Regions from separate parts of the Streptomyces sp. NPDC006385 genome, predicted to be linked through region 3. Evidence: riboswitches for the same ligand, from Rfam matches in the RefSeq annotation. Region 3 holds a riboswitch; each other region holds the start of a gene.
The links. Region 3 has a riboswitch for cobalamin ahead of ABZ078_RS39605 (ribonucleoside-diphosphate reductase subunit alpha). Riboswitches for the same ligand answer to the same signal wherever they lie in the genome.
Positions count from the first base shown of each region.

Region 1: another riboswitch for cobalamin. It lies ahead of ABZ078_RS25515 (cobalamin biosynthesis protein); the one in region 3 lies ahead of ABZ078_RS39605 (ribonucleoside-diphosphate reductase subunit alpha).
Region 2: another riboswitch for cobalamin. It lies ahead of ABZ078_RS01845 (energy-coupling factor ABC transporter permease); the one in region 3 lies ahead of ABZ078_RS39605 (ribonucleoside-diphosphate reductase subunit alpha).

Region 1 is NZ_JBEXQG010000036.1:52,476-59,098, reverse strand. Features, by position in the region: gene ABZ078_RS25520 (cobyric acid synthase) at 1-65, opposite strand, end outside; gene ABZ078_RS25515 (cobalamin biosynthesis protein) at 62-1,003, opposite strand; cobalamin riboswitch at 1,109-1,243, opposite strand; gene ABZ078_RS25510 (hypothetical protein) at 1,394-1,615, opposite strand; gene ABZ078_RS25505 (inorganic phosphate transporter) at 1,661-2,893, opposite strand; gene ABZ078_RS25500 (lysozyme) at 3,081-3,827, opposite strand; gene ABZ078_RS25495 (class II aldolase/adducin family protein) at 4,034-4,717, shown strand; gene ABZ078_RS25490 (alpha/beta fold hydrolase) at 4,799-5,926, shown strand; gene ABZ078_RS25485 (hypothetical protein) at 6,271-6,623, shown strand, end outside.
Region 2 is NZ_JBEXQG010000002.1:83,734-90,356, forward strand. Features, by position in the region: gene ABZ078_RS01830 (ATP-binding cassette domain-containing protein) at 1-473, opposite strand, end outside; gene cbiQ (cobalt ECF transporter T component CbiQ) at 470-1,219, opposite strand; gene ABZ078_RS01840 (energy-coupling factor ABC transporter substrate-binding protein) at 1,226-1,600, opposite strand; gene ABZ078_RS01845 (energy-coupling factor ABC transporter permease) at 1,597-2,298, opposite strand; cobalamin riboswitch at 2,328-2,513, opposite strand; gene ABZ078_RS01850 (hypothetical protein) at 2,526-2,897, shown strand; gene ABZ078_RS01855 (RidA family protein) at 2,929-3,282, opposite strand; partial or broken gene ABZ078_RS01860 (transcriptional regulator) at 3,295-4,100, shown strand; gene ABZ078_RS01865 (M55 family metallopeptidase) at 4,323-5,156, shown strand; gene ABZ078_RS01870 (M20/M25/M40 family metallo-hydrolase) at 5,149-6,453, shown strand; gene ABZ078_RS01875 (prolyl oligopeptidase family serine peptidase) at 6,471-6,623, shown strand, end outside.
Region 3 is NZ_JBEXQG010000093.1:19,596-26,218, forward strand. Features, by position in the region: gene ABZ078_RS39590 (cytochrome P450) at 1-690, shown strand, start outside; gene ABZ078_RS39595 (helix-turn-helix domain-containing protein) at 706-1,671, opposite strand; gene ABZ078_RS39600 (ribonucleotide-diphosphate reductase subunit beta) at 1,916-2,929, opposite strand; gene ABZ078_RS39605 (ribonucleoside-diphosphate reductase subunit alpha) at 2,929-5,277, opposite strand; cobalamin riboswitch at 5,400-5,560, opposite strand; gene ABZ078_RS39610 (GNAT family N-acetyltransferase) at 5,578-6,084, opposite strand; gene ABZ078_RS39615 (NACHT domain-containing protein) at 6,245-6,623, shown strand, end outside.

The DNA.
Region 1 (6,623 bases), on a different contig from region 3:
CCGGCGGTCACGACGCTCTTGCCGGCGTCGGAAGTGGTACCGGCGACAAGAAGTCCACCGCTCATGCTCTGTGCCCCCTCTTCAGCAACCGCGCACCGGCGCACACCCCGAGCGCGAGCCAGGTGACGCGCCGCGACAGCCGTACGGCCCGTTCGACGTCGGGCGTGACGACGGCACGCCCTCGCGTGTTCAGCACGGGCCGGTGCTCCACCCGCCCGCCGTAGGAGAGCGTCCCGCCCAGCCGCACGCCGAGGGCCCCGGCGAAAGAGGCCTCCACGGGCCCGGCGTTGGGGCTCGGATGCTGGGCCGCGTCCGCCCGCCAGGCGCGTACGGCCCCCCGCGGATCCGGTCCGGCCAGCGCCGCGAGCACGGCGGTCAGCCGCGCTCCCGGCCAGCCCGCCACGTCGTCGAGCCGGGCCGAAGCCCACCCGTAGCGCCGGTACTTGGGCGACTTGTGCCCCACCATGGCGTCGAGTGTGTTCACGGCCCGGAACCCGACCAGCCCCGGCACACCCCCGAGGGCCCCCCACACCAGCGCCCCCACGACCGCGTCGGAGGTGTTCTCGGCGACGGACTCCACCACGGCCCGCGCGATCCCGTCCGCGTCCAGCGCCTGCGGATCCCGCCCGCACAGATGCGGCAGCCGCGCGCGGGCCGCCTCGACGTCCCCCGCCTCCAGCGCGCGCCCGATGATCCGGGCCTCCCGGGCCAGCGAAGTCCCGCCGACGACCGCCCAGGTGGCGGCACCGGTCAGCGCGACGGAGGCGACGGGGGACGGACGCACGACACGAGAGGCGACGGCACCCAGCGCCACGGCGCCACCGGCGCACACGGCGGTGTGCAGCGCACCCCACGCGCGGTGGTCGCGCCACAACACACCCTCGACGGCAGCGGCGACGCGCCCGAACGCGGCGACCGGATGCCCCCGGCGCGGGTCACCGAGCAGCAGATCACCGAGAAGTCCGGCGGCGGCGCCGTACGCGAAGACGCGATCGGCACGCATCGGCGTCAGCCGACCGCGGGGGAGGGCAGCGCCCCGGTACGGAACCTCAACCTCGAACGGCAGCCGAGCATCGCGTTATGTCCTCACTCAGGGTGTCCACGCCCTGGTTCGACGAGACCGGCGGTGAGAGTTCCTGGCTCCCGGGGCTTTTCACCCCGGTGACAGTGGCGGGACCGCGCCGGATTCGCACCGGCTTCCTCTCCTGCCGCCGTACATGGCCCCGGCAGTCCACCACGGAGTGGAAGGACCGTCAACTTGCCGTTGACCTGCGCGGGGAGAGTGTGCGAAGGCCCACACAGGCGTGAGGTGCGAGACGGTGTTCCGTCCCGCACCTCGAGTGCTCGCGCGCGCTCCCGCGCGCTGTGTGTCAGGCCACGATCGCCGTGTGGGTCACGCCACGATCAGGTAGATGCCGTAGCCCACGGCCGCCGCGCACGCCGCGAAGCAGGCGTAGGCGCCGGTGACCGCGAGCGCGGCCGAGTCGCCCTGGGCCGCCGCGCGTTCACGGCGGGACAGGCCGGTGATGCCGAGGGTGAACAGGCCCACCAGGGCAACCGTGACCACGAGGCTGACACCGAAGACGGAGCCGAGAGCCGCCCAGTCGATCTTCATGCTTCTTCTTCCTTGAGTAACCGGCGAGGAGTGACCGGGTGGGGGTCAGACGGTGGCCTTCGAGGGCTCCGGCTCGGCGGCCGGGGCCGGAACCGTGGCCGCGACGTCCTCGGTCACCGTGCCCGCCGGCGGCGGGGTCACGGCGGCCATGGCGGTGGTCACCACGCCGGCCGGTTCGTCGGTGTCGTTGACGTTGGTGTGGTCGACGATCTCGCGGCGGGAGATCTTCCAGATCGCGGCGCTGGAGCCGACCAGGAAGACCGCGACGAGGGCGGTGCCCCAGTCGCCGAAGCCGGTCACGTACTCGGCGAGCGCGCCGACCAGGGCGGCCGCCGGCAGGGTCAGGCCCCAGGCGACGAACATCCGGGTGGCGGTCGACCAGCGGACCACGCCGCCCTTGCGGCCGAGGCCCGCGCCCATGACGGCGCCGGAGACGGAGTGCGTGGTGGAGAGGGAGAAGCCGAGGTGGGAGGAGGCCAGGATGACCGTGGCCGCGCTGGTCTGGGCGGCGAAGCCCTGCTGCGGCTGGAGGTCGGTCAGGCCCTTGCCCATGGTGCGGATGATGCGCCAGCCGCCGAGGTAGGTGCCGAGCGCGATGGCGACGCCCGCGGAGAGGATGACCCACATGGGCGGGTCGGAGTCGGGGGCGAGGGTGCCACCGGCGACCAGGGCGAGGGTGATGATGCCCATGGTCTTCTGCGCGTCGTTCGTGCCGTGGGCCAGGGAGACCAGGCCGGCGGAGGCGATCTGGCCGGCGCGGTAGCCCTTCTTGGACGCGTCGCCGTCGGCCTTCTTGCCGAGGGTGTAGGTCAGGCGGGTGGCGAACATCGCGGCGATGCCCGCGACCAGCGGGGCGGCGATCGCCGGGATCAGCACCTTGGTGACGAGCACGTCGCCGTGGACCGCGCCGAGGCCGGCCGAGGCGACGGTGGCGCCGATCAGACCGCCCATGAGGGCGTGCGACGAGCTGGAGGGCAGGCCCACCAGCCAGGTCAGCAGGTTCCAGAGGATCGCGCCGACCAGCGCGGCGAAGATGACTTCGGGACGGATGCCGGCCTCGTCGACGAGGCCCTTGGAGATGGTGTTGGCGACCTCGACCGAGAGGAAGGCGCCGACGAGATTGAGGACGGCGGACATGGCCACCGCGACCTTGGGCCTCATGGCGCCCGTGGAAATGGTCGTGGCCATCGCGTTCGCGGTGTCGTGGAAACCGTTCGTGAAATCGAACGCGAGTGCGGTTACCACCACAATCGCGAGGATCAGCGAGAAGCTTTCCATTTACCCAGGCAATCGTTCGAGGTCATTGGCTCGATGAACGTAGGTAACCTGAGTGAACGGAAGGTGAACTGAGGCGGGCCGCGCGGTGTCCGGGAGGGAGGGTTTCCCCCATGCCGACGGAGGCTCTCGCTCCGCTTGGTGGCGCGCGGCCCGGGCGCCGCGCGGCAGGCGCCTTTCGCAACAGGCCCTAGTGGCCCCGGGCGAACTTCCGCAGCTGTGTCGTGGAGCCGTTGAAGAGATTCTGGTCACCCGGCAGGCTGCCGCCGTTGTCGTACTGCCAGAAGGTCCACAGCCGCCATCCGGCCGGCAGCGTCCCCGCGTCGGCGGAGTTGTAGCGGGCCGCCCACAGCGCGTGATCGGCGGCGAAGGCGCGGCTGGCGCCGGTGCAGGTGTTCCACCAGTGGGTGGTGGTGTAGATCACCGGGCGGCGGCCGGTGAGCCGCCGCACCTCGTCGCTGAAGGACCGGATCCAGCCGACCATCCTCGCCTTTGTCAGCCCGTAGCACTTGTGCTTGCCGTACGGGTTGTACTCGATGTCGAGCGCGGGCGGCAGGGTCCAGCCGTCGGGCCGCCAGCCGCCGCCGTTGCGTACGAAGTGCGCCGCCTGCGCCTGGCCCGAGGACCTGTTCGGCAGGGCGAAGTGGTACGCGCCGCGGATGAGGCCGGCGTTGCGGGACCCGTTGTACTGCTGGTCGAAGTAGGGGTTGCGGTAGGTGTGGGACTCGGTCGCCTTCACGTAGACGAACCGGGCGCCCTTCGCCTTCGAGCCCTGCCAGTCGACGTTCTTCTGGTGCGACGAGACGTCATGGCCCTTGGGCCTGCCGGCGGCCGACGCCGGGATCTCGGCGAGCGCGGTTCCGCCGAGGGTGAGTGCGGCCACGGATGCCGCTATGAGGCGGGAGCGGTGACGGGACGGTTTGCGATCACGAGCCATGTTTCCCCCCGGAATGGCGACGTGCACGACAAATCCCCCAGAGGTTATGGGAAGGTCGTTTCATACTGAGCGATCTCCGGCCAAGTAGGGGCAGAGACTGCTATGTCCTCATATGCACCCTTCCGGACGTCGGTCTTCCGCCCTAAAGTGCCCCGGCTCCGGGGTCGGTTGAGGGCGTGTCGGGGGCTGACTGGCAGGATCGCCGCATGACTGGCGAGCGGCAGGATCAGCGGGGCAGGAAGGTGCGTCCCGAGGAGGTGGACGCCTGGGAGTCCCTCGTGGCGACGGCGCGGCGGACCGTGTCCGACGGACTGGTCGTCGGCACGTCCGGGAACGTCTCGGTACGCGTCGGGGACACGGTGCTGGTCACACCGTCCGGAGTGCCGTACGACCGGCTGACCGCGGAGGACGTGACCGGGGTGGACCTGGAGGGCGGACAGGTGCTGGGCACGCTGGTGCCGACGAGTGAGCTGCCGATGCATCTCGCCGTGTACCGCGCCACGGACGCCGGCGCCGTCGTCCACACGCACGCCGTCCACGCGACGGCCGTCTCGACCCTGGTCTCCGAGCTTCCGCTGATCCACTACATGGCCGCGGCCCTCGGCGGCCCCGTCCGGGTTGCCCCCTATGCGACCTACGGCACCCACGAGTTGGCCGAGAACATGCTCCGGGCCCTCACCGACCGCACCGCCTGCCTCCTGCGGAACCACGGCACGATCACCTACGGCACCACCCTGGACCAGGCGTACGACCGCACCGCCCAGCTGGAGTGGATGTGCCGCCTGTGGCTGACGGCCTCGTCGGTGCCGGGGCTGTCGCCGACGTTGCTGTCGCGGGGGCAGGTGGCGGAGGTGGGGGAGCGGCTGCGGGGGTACGGGCAGCGGGGGTGAGGCGGGCGGCCGGTGGAGGGCGCCTCACTCCGGGCCGCCCTCCCACTGGCCCGCCCCCGCGTCCGCCCGGACACTGGACACGTGCGCACTGTCAAAGCGACGGCCGCTGCCGTCACCGTGGCCCTGGCCGCCGGCGTCGCGAGCGTCGCCGCCGGGCGGTTCGCCAGTGGCGCCGCGTTGACGGCACCCCCCGGCAGGCCCCTGCCCACCGAACCCCGGCTCACCGTGCACGCCACGGCCGCCGGCCAGATCGCGCTCACCCGCGACCTGGCCTCCCTGCGCCCCGGCACCTACGGCCTCTCCGGCGACGGCTCGCACGCCGTCGTCGGGCCGGTCCTCGCCGCGGCGAAGCACTCCGCCGACACCGTCGTACGCCGCCTGGAACGCGTCACCCACGGCACCCTCGACCCCGGCGACACTGTCTGGCTCACCGCGAACGTGCACGTCGGCAACCCCGGCTCCGCCCTCGGCCTCGACCACGCCGACGTCGACATCCCCGGCGAACTCGGCTCCCTGCCCGCATGGTTCGTCCCCGGCAGCCGAAGCACCTGGGTCATCGCCGTGCACGGCCTCGGCACCACCCGCGAACACGCCATGAACGTCATGGGGTTCCTCAGCGGCCGCCACTTCCCGGTCCTCGCCCTCGCCTACCGGGGCGACCTCGGCGCGCCCCGCCCGCCGGACGGCCTGGGCCACTTCGGCGAGACCGAGTGGCGCGACCTGGACGCGGCGATGCGCTACGCCGTCCGGTACGGAGCCAAGCGGTTCGTCCTGCTCGGCTGGTCCACCGGCGCGACGATGGCCCTGCGCGCCGCCGCGCACTCGGGGCTGCGTGACCGTGTCTCCGGCCTCGTCCTGGACTCCCCGGTGCTGAGCTGGGAAGCCACCCTGCGCGCCCTCGCCGCGGCCCACCACACACCGAGCGCGCTGCTGCCGCTCGCCGTCCGCGCGGCACAGGGCCGCACCGGCCTCCGCGCCGGCCGCGAAACCGACACCGGCGCCCCCGACCGGCTCACCGTGCCGACCCTGATCTTCCACGGCCCCGACGACAGGGTGGCCCCCTGGACCCTCTCGCGCCGCCTGGCCCACGCCCACCCCCGCCTCGTAGCCCTGCACACGGTCGAACGCGCCCCCCACGCCGCCATGTGGAACGCCGACCCCGAGTCCTACGAAGAGGCCCTGCGGCGCTTCATCACCCCACTCATGTGACGTCCCCCCTCGCCCCGGTCCCCGACGCGGCCGCGCCGGCGCGCGCACCCGGTCCCGCAGATTCCGTTTAACCCCGTACCACTGGCCTGTTATCGGTCCCCCGCCGTCCCCAGGACCCCGTGCGTTGGCCATCCCCGTCGCCCCTGGTGACATTCCGTTTGGGTTTTCGGACCGTCAACCGGAAGACTGCACCCGTGACGTCCCGTATCCCGCGCGACTCCAGGCTTCGACTCGTCCGCCCGCGACCCCTGGCCGCCGCCCCCAGAGCCGTGAACCAGCGGCGCCCACGCCGCCCCGCACCGCGCCCTCCGGAGGGCACACCGGCCCGGGCCGAGCTGGCCAGAATGGCGCGCTCCCGTCTGGCCGCCGCGGCCCGCGTCGCCCACTGGGCCGACGCCGCCCTGGGCCCCGGCCGGGACGGCGGCGCCTCCGACGGCAAGGGCACCCTCTCCGACGAGACCGCCGAACGCGCGGCCCGGGACCTCGGCCTGACCGTGGCTCAGGTCCGCGCCGACTGGGACACCGCCCGCCTGGCCGGCCTCGTCGAGGTGCACGGCGACAGTGCCCGCCCCGGCTGGCGGCTGCGCGCCTGGCACCGGGACGACAGCGCCGTCCTACGCGGCTGGGTCGCCCTCTTCGACGCCTGGTCGCTCGCCCACCCGGAACCCGAGCAACTGGAGCACGCCGCCGCGGTGGC
Region 2 (6,623 bases), on a different contig from region 3:
ACCGCGCCCGCGACGGCCGTGCGCTTGCGCTGCCCGTACGACAGCAGGTGCGTGGGCCGGTCGGCCAGCGCGGTGATGTCCAGGGCGGCGAGCGCCTCGTCGACTCTTGCCCGCACCTCGGCGTCGGACAGGCCGAGGTTCAGCGGTCCGAAGGAGACGTCCTGGGCGACGGACGCGGCGAACAGCTGGTCGTCCGGGTCCTGCACCACCAACTGCACGGTCGTCCGCAGCCGTGTCAGCCCCTTGCGGTCGTACGTCACCGGCGAACCCTCCACCGTCAACCGGCCCTCGTGCGGGCGCAGTCCGCCGCTGAGCAGCCGCATCAGCGTGGTCTTGCCGGTGCCGTTGCGGCCGAGCAGCGCCAGCGCGCGCCCCTCGGACACGTCGAAGTCGAGGTCGCTGAGGACGAGAGGGCCGTCCTCGTAGGCGTAGGACACGCCCCGCAGGGCGACGAGGGCGGTGGGCTCGCTCATGGCAAGGCCCTTTCCAGTACGAGGGTGAGGGCGGCCAGCGCCACAAGCAGTGCGCAACTCGCGGCCGTGAAGCGGACGGAGACCCGGGCCTCGGGCACCAGGACGCGCAGGGTGCCGTCGTAGCCGCGCCCGGCGAGCCCGGCCTGGAGCCGGGTGGCCCGGTCGAAGGCCCGTACGAAGGCGGTGGCGCCGAGCCCGGCGAGGGAACGCCACTCCGCGGCCCTGCCGGTGTGCCCGAGCCGGGCGGCCTGGGCCTCCCGGATGCGGCGTACCGAGTCCAGGAGCAGGAAGCTCATGCGGTACGTCACCAGGGCCACGTCGACGACGGGCGCGGGCACACCGGCCTTCACCAGGCGGGGCAGCAGGTCGGACATCGGGGTGGTGAAGGCGAACAGCAGCACGCCGAGGGAGGCGGCCGAGGTGCGCAGCAGCAGCTCCCCGGCCCGCAGCGGACCGTCGTGCGCGAGGGACACGAAGCCCTGCGGCCCGCCGACCTGGACGACCAGCGTGACCGCGCCGGTCACGCAGAAGCCCAACGGCACGCGGTACGCCCGCCACAGCCGGCGCCCGGGCACGCCCGCCGGCCCCAGCAGCACCACGAGGGAGGTCACGAGCACCAGGGCCGCGCCCGGCCAGGGCGGCAGCGAGATCGCGAGCACGGTGAGGCCGAGCCCGAGCACGGCCTTGTCCACGGGGTGACGGCGGCGCCAGCGGCTGCTGTGCGCCGCCGCGTCGATCGGCAGCACGAGAGATCAGGACCTTTCGGCCGTGGACTCCTCGGCGGTGTCACCGGCCGCGCTCTTGGGGGCCCGTTCCCGCTCCAGCGCCCGTTGCTCACCCTGCCGCCGCCCCCGGTGCAGGCCGAAGTAGTAGGCGAGGACTCCGGCACCGAGGGCGGCCTGGAGGGAGAACAGCGCCGACTCGATCTCACCGGACGGCGGCTCGTACAGTGGCGAGAACCAGGGCTCGTAGTCCGGCTCGATCTCGGTGATGGCCGTCTCCGCCTCGCCGTCGGCGCCCGCGAACGGCTCCTCCTTGTGGTCGCCGAGGCCGAGGGCCAGCGGCAGCACCGCGAGCGCGGCCACGACGAGCAGCAGCAGGACGTTGATCTTCGTGTTCTTGCTCATCGGGCCACCGCCTCGGTCTCGGTCCGGGACCGCCTCGTGGCGAAAAGCACGCCCAGCCGGGTCAGTTCGCCCTTGCTGGACTGCACCAGCAGCCGCATGACGAGCACCGTGAGCAGGCCCTCGCTCACCGCGAGCGGGATCTGCGTGACGGCGAAGATGGAGCCGAACTTGCCGAGCGCGCCCAGGAATCCGCTGCTCGGGTCGGGGAAGGCGAGCGCCAGCTGGACGCTGGTGACGCAGTAGGTGGACAGGTCGGCGACGAACGCGCCGAAGAAGACGGCGACCATCAGCGGCACGTCGTACCGCCGCAGCAGTCTGTAGGCCGCGTACCCGGCCCAGGGGCCGGCGATCGCCATGGAGAAGACGTTGGCGCCGAGCGTGGTCAGGCCGCCGTGCGCGAGCAACAGGGCCTGGAAAAGCAGGGTGATGGTGCCCAGGACCGCCATGATCGGGGGCCGGAACAGGATGGCGCCGAGCCCGGTGCCGGTGGGGTGCGAGCAACTCCCGGTCACCGAGGGCAGCTTCAGCGCGGACAGGACGAACGTGAAGGCTCCGGAGGCGCCGAGGAGCAGTGTGCTCTCGGGATGCTCCCTGACCTCACGGGTGAGCGACCGGACTCCGTGGACGACGAACGGCGCCGACGCGACGCCCCAGGCGACCGCGTGCGCCGGAGGCAGAAAACCCTCGGCTATGTGCATGGCTCAGCAGACCCTCTCCAGCACCTCGTGGATGGTTGACGCGCCTTGGCCGGTCTCCTGGCTTACGGGTACCACCGCCCGTGCTCCGCCTTCCCGGGTCCCGAGGACCCAGTGGCTGCCCGTGAGGGCCGGAGCCGGACTTCCCGATTCACAGTGGCGAGGGCCGCACCGGCATCACACCGGATTTCCCGTTCACCAAGGCGTGGTGACAGTAGTGCCCGCACAGGGTGGCTGACAAGCGTGCCTGGGGGCGTGAAAGGGGCGTTCGCCTGCGGCGCGGCGCGGCGCGGAACGTGGCCGGGCGCGAGGCTGTGCGGGAGGTGCTGGACAGGCAGGCCCTACTGGTCGGCCTCGCCCGATGGGCGGCGGCGCCGCTGCGGCCGGGACGGGTCGAGGCTCTGGACCTGCCAGAGGCGCGGCGGAGCTGGGCAACGCGGTCGGCTACCACTGCCCCCCACCGGACGTCGGAGGGAGTCCTGGAGCAGCAGTACCCACCGGACGCTGGTGGGAAGGACTACTACCGCCCCACGCAGCACGGCGGGGAACGCATCCTGCACGAGCGCCTCACCAAGCTCCGCCGTGTCGTCCGCGGCGAGTAGAGGCACGAGCAGCGCAGGAGACGAGGTCACATCAAGCGACTGCGGTTCCCTCAAGCTCGACCATCTGGCCGGGAATGGCCAGTCGCGTCACCCCGAGCATCGCGGTGGTCGGCGCGACCTTGGCGGCGCCCAGCCGTGCGGCCAGCACGCCGTAGTGCTGGAGGATCAGATCGACGTCGGTCGTGTAGACGTTGAGCCGGACGAGGTTCGCGAGAGACATGCCGGCCTCGGCGAGCACGGCCTCCACGTTGTCGATGGCCAGAGCCAACTGCGCCGCCATGTCACCGTCATGCTCGGGCTTGCCTTCGCCGCTCATCGCGGTCTGCCCCGAGATGTACAGGGTCCGTGAGTGCCCGGAGACGACCTCACCCTGGTTGAAGCCCATCTCCACCCACCACTGGTGCTACTGCTGCGCCAGCGCGGTCGGCTGACCGCGGACACTCTGGCCCGCGAGCTGGAGGTATCCACCCGCACCGTGCTGCGCGACAGAGAGGCACTGTCCGCAGCCGGCGTCCCGGTCTCAAGGTGGCCGACGCACTGCCCGAAGGGCTTCGGGACACCGCGGCCGACGCGGCGCGGCGCTTACTCATCGACCCGGAGACCGACCTTCTCTCGCGTCGCGTGGCCGCCGAGGAGGTGCCCGACACCATAGCGGCCGAGCTCCGGCGCGCGGTGTTCGCCGGACACAAGCTGCGCATCCACTAAGCGGCTGTGGACCAGAACCCGAAGTGGCGCACGGTGGATTTGATTGGCCTGGTCACCGTAGGGGGCCAGGGCTACTTGCTGGCCACGAGGGCCGGCGCGGACCGCACCTACCGGCTGTCCCGGGTGCTGGCGGCCGAGGAACTCGACGAACCCGCGCAGCGACCGGACACAGTCGATCTGGACCAGGCCTGGCAGGAACGTAACACGCGGTTTCGGACCGGCGGCGACCAAGTCGTCGTGCGGGTACGGGTGGACCCGGCGCGGCGGGACGACCTGGTGGGCACCGCGCTGGCCGTCCGCGCCGAAGAGGCCGAGGCGGACGGCTGGCTGCGGCTGGACGTGACCTTCCAGGATTCCAGACACGCCGAATGGGCGCTGTGGCAGCTCGCCACGAACGCGGAAGCCCTGGCCCCGCAGTGGCTGCGCGCCTCCCTGCGCAACCGTGCCGCCGCGATCGCCACCCGCTATGGAGTGCCACACCGAGAGGGCGCTTCGTGAGCCATGTCCGTTCCGAGAGGTGGGCGGGGGCACGACCGCCGGTCTCGGGACCTCGTCGGTTTCTGTCGTCGTCGGACGCAGTGAGGATGCGGGGGTGGTCCGGGTGGACGGACAGATCCGGGCTGGTCATAGGCCGTATGAGGTGAGTTCGGTGGTCCGGACCACCGATGGTCATCCACAGCCCTGGCCGAGGCGGCCGGCCGACGCGTACCGTTTCGAGGCATGAAAATCCTGATCAGTGCCGACATGGAGGGCGCCACCGGCGTGACCTGGCCGGGTGACGTATTGCCGGGGACGCCTCAGTGGGAGCGGTGCCGGGGGATGTTCACCTCGGACGTCGACGCCGCCGTGCTGGGCTTCTTCGACGGGGGTGCCGACGCCGTCGTCATCAATGAGGCGCACTGGTCCATGCGCAACCTGCTGCTCGAACGACTGGACGAGCGGGCGGAGATGCTGACCGGCCGGCACAAGGAGCTCTCCATGGTCGAGGGCGTGCAGCACGGCGACGTGGACGGTATCGCCTTCGTCGGCTACCACGCGGGCGCCGGCATGGAGGGCGTCCTCGCCCACACCTACCTCGCGAACCAGATCACAGGGGTGTGGCTGAACGACGTCCGCGCGAGCGAGGGACTGCTGAACGCGCACGTCGCCGCCGAGTACGGCGTACCCGTCGTGCTCGTCACCGGCGACGACGTCGCCTGCGAGGACGCGCTCGGATACGCGCCCGAGGCGCTGAAGGTCGCCGTCAAGGACCACGTCTCGCGGTACGCGGCCGTGTGCCGTACGCCGGCCAGGACCGCCGCCGACATCCGTGCCGCGGCGAAGGAGGCCGCCGCGCTGGCGGTACGCCAGGAACCGGTGAGCGCCGGACCGTTCACCGTCGCCGTCGAGTTCGACGCCGAGCACCTGGCGATGGCCGCCACCGTCGTCCCGGGTGTCGAACGGATCGGGGAGCGGAAGGTGGAGTACACCAGCGAGCGCATGTACGACGGTATCCGTACCTTCAAGGCAGTGACCACGATCGCCTCGGCCGCGGTGGAGGAGCAGTATGGCTGACCGGCAGGCACTGGACGAGGTCGTGACGTTCACCTCCGACCTCATCCGCGTCGACACCACCAACCGCGGCGGCGGGGACTGCCAGGAGCGCCCCGCCGCCGAGTACGCCGCCGCACGGCTGGCCGAGGCGGGCCTGGAGCCCACGCTGCTGGAGCGCGCCAGGGGCCGCACGAACGTGGTCGCCCGCATCGAGGGCACCGATCCGTCGGCGGACGCGCTGCTCGTCCACGGCCATCTGGACGTGGTGCCCGCACAGGCCGCCGAGTGGAGTGTGCACCCCTTCTCGGGGGAGATCCGCGACGGCGTCGTGTGGGGCCGGGGCGCGGTCGATATGAAGAACATGGACGCGATGATCCTCGCCGTCGTCCGGGCCTGGGCCCGGCAGGGCGTACGGCCACGACGGGACGTCGTCATCGCGTTCACCGCCGACGAGGAGGCGAGCGCCGAGGACGGCTCCGGATTCCTCGCGGACCGGCACGCCGGGCTGTTCGAGGGCTGCACCGAGGGCATCAGCGAGTCCGGCGCGTTCACCTTCCACGACGGCGCCGGCCGGCGGATCTACCCGATCGCGGCCGGGGAACGCGGCACCGGCTGGCTCAAGCTGACGGCTCGCGGACGGGCGGCGCACGGCTCCCAGCCGAACCGGGACAACGCGGTGACCCGCCTCGCCGCGGCCGTCACCCGCATCGGCGCCCACGAGTGGCCGCTCCGGCTCACCCCGACGGTCCGCGCCGCCCTCACCGAACTCGCCGCGCTGTACGGCATCGACACCGGCCTGGACGACGTGGACCGCCTGCTGGAGAAGCTCGGCCCGGCGGCCGCGCTCGTCGAGGCGACCGTCCGCAACAGCGCCAACCCGACCATGCTGGAGGCGGGTTACAAGGTCAACGTGATCCCGGGCGAGGCGGTCGCCTACGTCGACGGGCGCTATCTGCCCGGCGGCGAGGACGAGTTCCGCACCACCCTCGACCGGCTCACCGGCCCCGACGTGGAGTGGGAGTTCCACCATCACGAGGTCGCCCTCCAGGCGCCGGTCGACTCGCCGACGTACGCCAGGATGCGCGCCGCCGTCGAGGAGTTCGCCCCCGAGGGGCACGTGGTGCCGTACTGCATGCCGGGCGGCACGGACGCCAAGCAGTTCTCCCGGCTCGGCATCACCGGCTACGGCTTCTCCCCGCTGAGGCTGCCGGAGGGCTACGACTACGGCGCCATGTTCCACGGCGTCGACGAGCGCGTGCCCGTCGAGGCGCTGCACTTCGGCGTCCGGGTGCTCGACCGCTTCCTGCGGACGGCCTAGGCGAGGTGGGGAGGACAGTGCGGACCCTGGCGTACGGCTCCTGGCCCTCACCCATCGACGCGGCCCTCGCCGCCGCGCACGACGGGCACCCCGAGTACGTGGGCTTCGTCGGTGACGAGGTGTGGTGGACCGAACCGCGGCCCACGGAGGGCGGCCGGCGCACGCTGGTG
Region 3 (6,623 bases):
CGCCGGGCATCTGGTCAAAAGCCGGACGATTTGCTGACGGCATTGCTGGAGGCGCGGGACGAGAATGGCGACCCCATCGGGGAACAGGAGATCCACGATCAGGTCGTCGCGATACTCACCGCGGGCGCCGAAACCGTGGCCTCCACGATCATGTGGCTGCTCCATGTGCTCGCGGAACACCCGGAACACGCCGACAAGGTGTGCGCGGAGGTCGAATCCGTCACCGGCGGCCGGCCCGTCGCATTCGAGGACGTCCGCAGGCTCGGGCACACCAACAATGTCGTCGTGGAGGCGATGCGATTGCGCCCCGCGATCTGGATTCTGACCCGACGGGCGGTTACCGATACGTCACTCGGTGGCTATCGCATTCCGGCCGGGTCCGACATCGTCTACAGTCCCTACGCCGTCCAGCGGGACCCGAAGTCGTATGCGCGCCACCTGGAGTTCGACCCCGACCGCTGGCATCCGGAACGCGTCAAGGACGTGCCGAAACACGCCATGAGTCCGTTCGGCGTCGGCAACCGCAAGTGCCCGAGCGACCACTTCTCCATGGCCATGCTGACGCTGCTCACGGCGGCGCTGGCCACCACGTACCGCTTCGAGCAGGTGCCCGGTTCGAACGACGCGACCCGGGTGGGCATCACACTCCACCCGCATGAGCTGCTGCTGAGGCCGGTGCCGAGGCACTAGCCGACCGGGAGGGCCCTACGCCGCCTCCGGGCCCTGGAAGGTCCTGCGGTAGGCGTTCGGGGTCGTCCCCAGCGCCCGTACGAACTGGTGCCGCAGCGCGGCCGCCGTACCGAACCCGGTTCGGCCGGCGATCGCGTCCACCGTCTCGTCCGTCGCCTCCAGCAACTCCTGCGCCAGCAGCACCCGTTGGCGCAGGAGCCAGCGGTAGGGAGTCGTGCCGGTCTCCTGCTGGAAGCGGCGGGCGAAGGTGCGCGGGGACATGTGCGCGCGCTCGGCGAGCTGCTCGACGGTGACCTCCTCGTCGAGGTGCCGCTCCATCCACGTGAGCACCTCACCGACCGTGTCGCACTGGGAGCGGGGCAGCGGGCGCTCGATGTACTGGGCCTGCCCGCCGTCCCGGTGCGGCGGCACCACCATGCGCCGGGCGATCTTGTTGGCGACCTCGGGCCCCTGCTCCTGCCGCACGATGTGCAGGCAGGCGTCGATGCCGGCGGCGGTGCCGGCGCTGGTGATCACGGGCCCCTCGTCGACGTACAGCACATCGGGTTCGACGATCGCCCGCGGGTGCCGTCGGGACAGTTCCCCGGCATGCCGCCAGTGCACACTGCACCGCCGCCCGTCGAGCAGCCCGGCCGCGCCCAGCACGAACACCCCGGAGCACACGCTGAGCACCCGCGCACCCCGGTCGACGGCCCTGACCAGGGCGTCCAGCAGCTCGGGCGGATACTCCCGGGTGACGTACTCGCGTCCGGCCGGTACGGCGATCAGGTCGGCCTCGTCCAGCCGCTCCAGGCCGTACGGCGTCGAGACGGTGAGCCCGCCGACATGGGTGCCCAGCGTCGGCCCCTCGGCCGAGACGACGGCGAAGTCGTAGGTGGGCAGCCCCTCGTCGCTGCGATCGATGCCGAACACCTCGCAGACGACGCCCATTTCGAAGAGATGCACACCGTCGAGCAGGACAGCGGCCACGTTCCTCAGCATGCTCCCAGTGTGCCTCGGAAGTGGCAGTAAATCGAGGGTGTGCGGCAGTACTGCCACTGTTCGTAAGGAGTGTCCGGCGTGACAGTGGTGTCATGACTACAGCGCAGACAGAAGGACTGATCGCGATGCTCACCGTGTTCGGCATGTTCGTCCTCCTGGTCCTCCCCTCAGTGATCGGGATCGTGCACGACCGGCGCATCGACCGTCAGATCAGGGAGGCCCAGGAACGCGACAGGGCCAGGACTCAGAAGTCCTCGTCCAGGTCGACGGTGCCCTCCACCGCCACCTGGTACGCCGACGGACGCCGCTCGAAGAAGTTGGTGAGCTCCTGAACGCCCTGCAGCTCCATGAAGGAGAAGGGGTTCTCGGAGCCGTACACCGGGGCGAAGCCGAGGCGCGTCAGGCGCTGATCGGCGACACACTCCAGGTACTGCCGCATCGAGTCGGTGTTCATGCCCGGGAGGCCGTCACCGCACAGGTCGCGCGCGAACTGCAGCTCGGCCTCGACGGCCTCCCTCAGCATGTCGGTGACCTGCTGCTGGAGCTGGTCGTCGAAGAGGTCCGGCTCCTCCTTGCGGACGGTGTCGACGACGTCGAAGGCGAAGGACATGTGCATCGTCTCGTCGCGGAACACCCAGTTGGTGCCGGTGGCCAGGCCGTGCAGCAGGCCGCGGCTGCGGAACCAGTAGACGTAGGCGAAGGCGCCGTAGAAGAACAGACCCTCGATGCACGCGGCGAAGCAGATGAGGTTCAGCAGGAAGCGGCGCCGGTCGGCCTTGGTCTCCAGGCGGTCCAGCTTCTCGACCGAGTCCATCCACTTGAAGCAGAACCCGGCCTTCTCGCGGATGGACGGGATGTTCTCGACGGCCGCGAAGGCGGCGGCGCGGTCCTCCGGGTCGGGGAGGTAGGTGTCGAGCAGCGTCAGATAGAACTGGACGTGGACGGCCTCCTCGAACAGCTGGCGCGACAGGTACAGCCGCGCCTCCGGGGAGTTGATGTGCTTGTACAGCGTCAGCACCAGGTTGTTCGCGACGATCGAGTCACCGGTCGCGAAGAACGCGACCAGGCGGCCGATGAGGTGCTGCTCGGCGGGGCTGAGCTTGGCGAGGTCGGCGACGTCCGAGTGGAGGTCGACCTCCTCGACCGTCCAGGTGTTCTTGATGGCGTCCCGGTAGCGCTCGTAGAAGTCCGGGTAGCGCATGGGGCGCAGAGTCAGCTCGAAGCCGGGGTCGAGAAGGTTCTGGGAACGGGTGGACATCACTGGCAGGCCTCGCAGGACTCGGGGTTTTCCAGGGAGCAGGCGACCGCTTCGGGGTCCGGGGTGGCCTGCGCGGGGACAGCGGCCTGGGCGGCGCGGGCGATGCGGGTCGCCGGGCGCGAGCGCAGGTAGTACGTCGTCTTCAGCCCGGACTTCCAGGCGTAGGCGTACATCGAGGAGAGCTTGCCGATGGTCGGCGTCTCCAGGAAGAGGTTCAGGGACTGGGACTGGTCCAGGAACGGGGTCCTGGCCGCCGCCATGTCGATCAGGCCGCGCTGCGGGATCTCCCAGGCCGTGCGGTACAGCGCGCGGACGTCCTCGGGGATCCAGGCGAAGCCCTGCACCGAGCCGTTCGCCTCGCGCAGCGCCTCCCGGCTGCGGGCGTCCCAGACGCCGAGCCGCTTCAGCTCGTCCACCAGGTAGGAGTTGACCTGGAGGAACTCACCCGACAGCGTCTCGCGCTTGAACAGGTTGGACACCTGCGGCTCGATGCACTCGTACACGCCCGCGATGGAGGCGATGGTGGCCGTCGGCGCGATGGCGAGGAGCAGGGAGTTGCGCATGCCGGTCGCGGCGATCCGCTCGCGCAGGGCCGCCCAGCGCTCGGGCCAGGTCAGCTCGACGCCGTAGTGGTCGGGGTGCAGCACGCCCCTGGCCGTACGGGTCTTCTCCCAGGCCGGGAGCGGGACGTTGCGCTCGGCGAGGTCGGCGGATGCCTCGTAGGCGGCGAGCATGACGCGCTCGGCGATCCGGGTGGACAGGGCCTTCGCCTCGGGCGAGTCGAAGGGCAGGCGCAGCTTGAAGAACACGTCCTGGAGGCCCATGGCGCCCAGGCCGACCGGACGCCAGCGGGCGTTGGAGCGGCCCGCCTGCTCGGTCGGGTAGAAGTTGATGTCCACGACCCGGTCGAGGAACGTGACGGCCGTACGGACGGTCTCGTCCAGCCGCTCCCAGTCGATGCCGCCCTGGTCCACGAACGCGCCGAGGTTGACCGACCCCAGGTTGCAGACCGCCGTCTCCCCGTCGCTGGTGACCTCCAGGATCTCCGTGCAGAGGTTCGAGGAGTGGACGACGTGGCCCAGCTCGGCGGTCTGGTTGGCGGTGCGGTTGGCGGCGTCCTTGAAGGTCATCCAGCCGTTGCCGGTCTGCGCGAGGGTGCGCATCATGCGGCCGTACAGGTCCCGCGCCGGGATCGTCTTCTTGGCGAGCCCCGCCGCCTCCGCCTCGCGGTACGCCGCGTCGAACTCCTCGCCCCACAGGTCGACCAGCTCCGGCACGTCCGACGGCGAGAACAGCGACCACTGCTCGTCGGCGTTGACCCGGCGCATGAACTCGTCCGGGACCCAGTGCGCGAGGTTGAGGTTGTGGGTACGGCGGGCGTCCTCACCGGTGTTGTCGCGCAGCTCCAGGAACTCCTCGATGTCGGAGTGCCAGGTCTCCAGGTAGACCGCGGCCGCGCCCTTGCGCCGGCCGCCCTGGTTCACGGCCGCGACGGAGGCGTCGAGGGTCTTCAGGAACGGGACGATGCCGTTGGAGTGCCCGTTGGTGCCGCGGATCAGCGAACCCCGGGCGCGGATGCGGGAGTACGACAGCCCGATGCCGCCGGCGTGCTTCGAGAGGCGGGCGACCTGGTGGTAGCGGTCGTAGATGGAGTCCAGCTCGTCCTTGGGGGAGTCGAGCAGGTAGCAGGACGACATCTGGGGGTGCCGGGTGCCGGAGTTGAAGAGGGTGGGGGAGGAGGGGAGGTAGTCGAGGCGGCTCATGAGCCCGTAGAGCGCGGCGACTTCGTCCACGGAGCGGACGGTGTCGTCCTCGGCCAGCCCGGCGGCGACGCGCAGCATGAAGTGCTGGGGCGTCTCGATGACCTTGCGGGTGAGGGGGTGCCGGAGCAGGTACCGGCTGTGCAGGGTGCGCAGACCGAAGTAGCCGAACCGGTCGTCGGCGGCCGTGTCGATCAGCGCGTCGAGCCGGGCCGCGTGGACGCGCACGAACTCGGCGGTCCGGTCGGCGATGAGGCCCTCGCGGTGCCCGACCGCGACCGACCCGGTGAAGGACGTGACGCCCTGCGAGGCGGCCTCGGCGGCGATGGAGACGGTCAGCAGGCGGGCGGCCAGCCTGCTGTAGGCGGGGTCCTCGGAGATCAGGCCGGCGGCCGCCTCGGTGGCCAGCTCGCGCAGCTCCGTCTCGTCGGCCCGGGCGGACCGGCCGCGCAACGCGGCGGCGGCGACCCGGCCGGGGTCGGCGTCGGGAAGGTCGGCGGTCAGCTCGGTCAGGGTCCGCAGCAGCGCGGCACCGGGACCGTTGTCCTGCTCGACCGCTGAAGCCGGTTCGGCTGGCGCGATGGTCACGTGGGGGCTCTCCCTCGCTCGGCACGGGGCCTCGTCGAGGGCAGGGGGCAGCACACGAGCGCACGCGGCGTCGCGTCCACCGGCCCATTCCACGAGGCCCGGACGTCAGGCGCGCCGACCGGATGGCCGGGCGCGCTGTCGGCAGGTCCTCGGACTGACTCCTGTGCACGGACATGCACAAGTACACCGTTGCGGGACAGTTCCGGATTCGCACCGGATTCCCCTGCGGCGACAGCGAGCATGAGCATACATCTTGTGCCGGGCTGCCGTGTCACCCCCAGATGTAGTGTCTCCGTGGTTTCAGAGGGTCAACTCGTAGGTGAGCAGAGTGATGTCGTCGAGGTGGGGGAGAGGATTCCAGTCCCGCTCGGGTGTGCGGACGAATCCCAGGCGTTCATAGATGCGGTGGGCGCTGTGCATGGTGCGCTGGGTCGACAGGACGATGCGTACGCAGCCTTCCGTGGCCCGTGCGCGGTCGACGCAGGCGCGTACGAGGGCCTCGCCGATGCCCCGTCCGCGCGCCTCGCGGGCGACCGCGAGCATGCGGATCTCGGCCTCGCCGAAGCGCGCTATGTCGGCCATCGGCCCGCCGCCGGGGACGAAGGTCACGCCGCCCAGCAGTCGCCCTCTCCCGACGGCCACCAGCACCTCGGCGGCGGCCGCCCGCTTGGCCACGTCCTTCAGCTCACCGAGGTACTCGTCGCTCTCCGCGAATTCGAGGAGGCCGTCCTGGAGGTAGGCCTGCGCGGTGATCTCACCGAGGGGCTCGTACTCGTCGGGTTCCACCCGCCGGATCACGGTGTTCATGGCCCCGAGTCTGCCGGACGGGGTACGACGGCGGCCCGGGGATCTCGCCGCGGGCCGCCGGGTTGCGGGGTGTCCCTCCAGTGCTTCCATGGAGGTAGGTGTCGGCGCCCGCGGTCCCCGCGGTCCCTCCGTTTCGAGAGCCCTTCTCGGAAGGAGTCGCATGATGACGAGGGTCGTCCGTCGCCCGCCCGGCAAGGAGCGGCCGCGCGACGCGCCGATGGCGACGCTGGCCCCGAGGCGTGCGGTGAGCTGGGTCCGGCGCGGATTCGTGGGCCACTGGCACGCGCTGACAGTCCGTCTGGAGGCCCGCCGCGGCACCACCAGCCCCAGGAAATGGCGCCGGTGGATCTCGTACACCAACGTCACCCGGGCCATCTGGCTGGTGGCCGCGCTCGCGCTGTTCGCCTGGTGCGTGGAGGGCCTGTACATCCTGATCTCGCAGGACACGACCGGCTTCGAGCGGTGGCGGAAGGGCAACGACGGGTTCGACACCATCGTGCGCTTCGTCGGCCCGGTACTGACCGCTTCGGTCGCCGCCA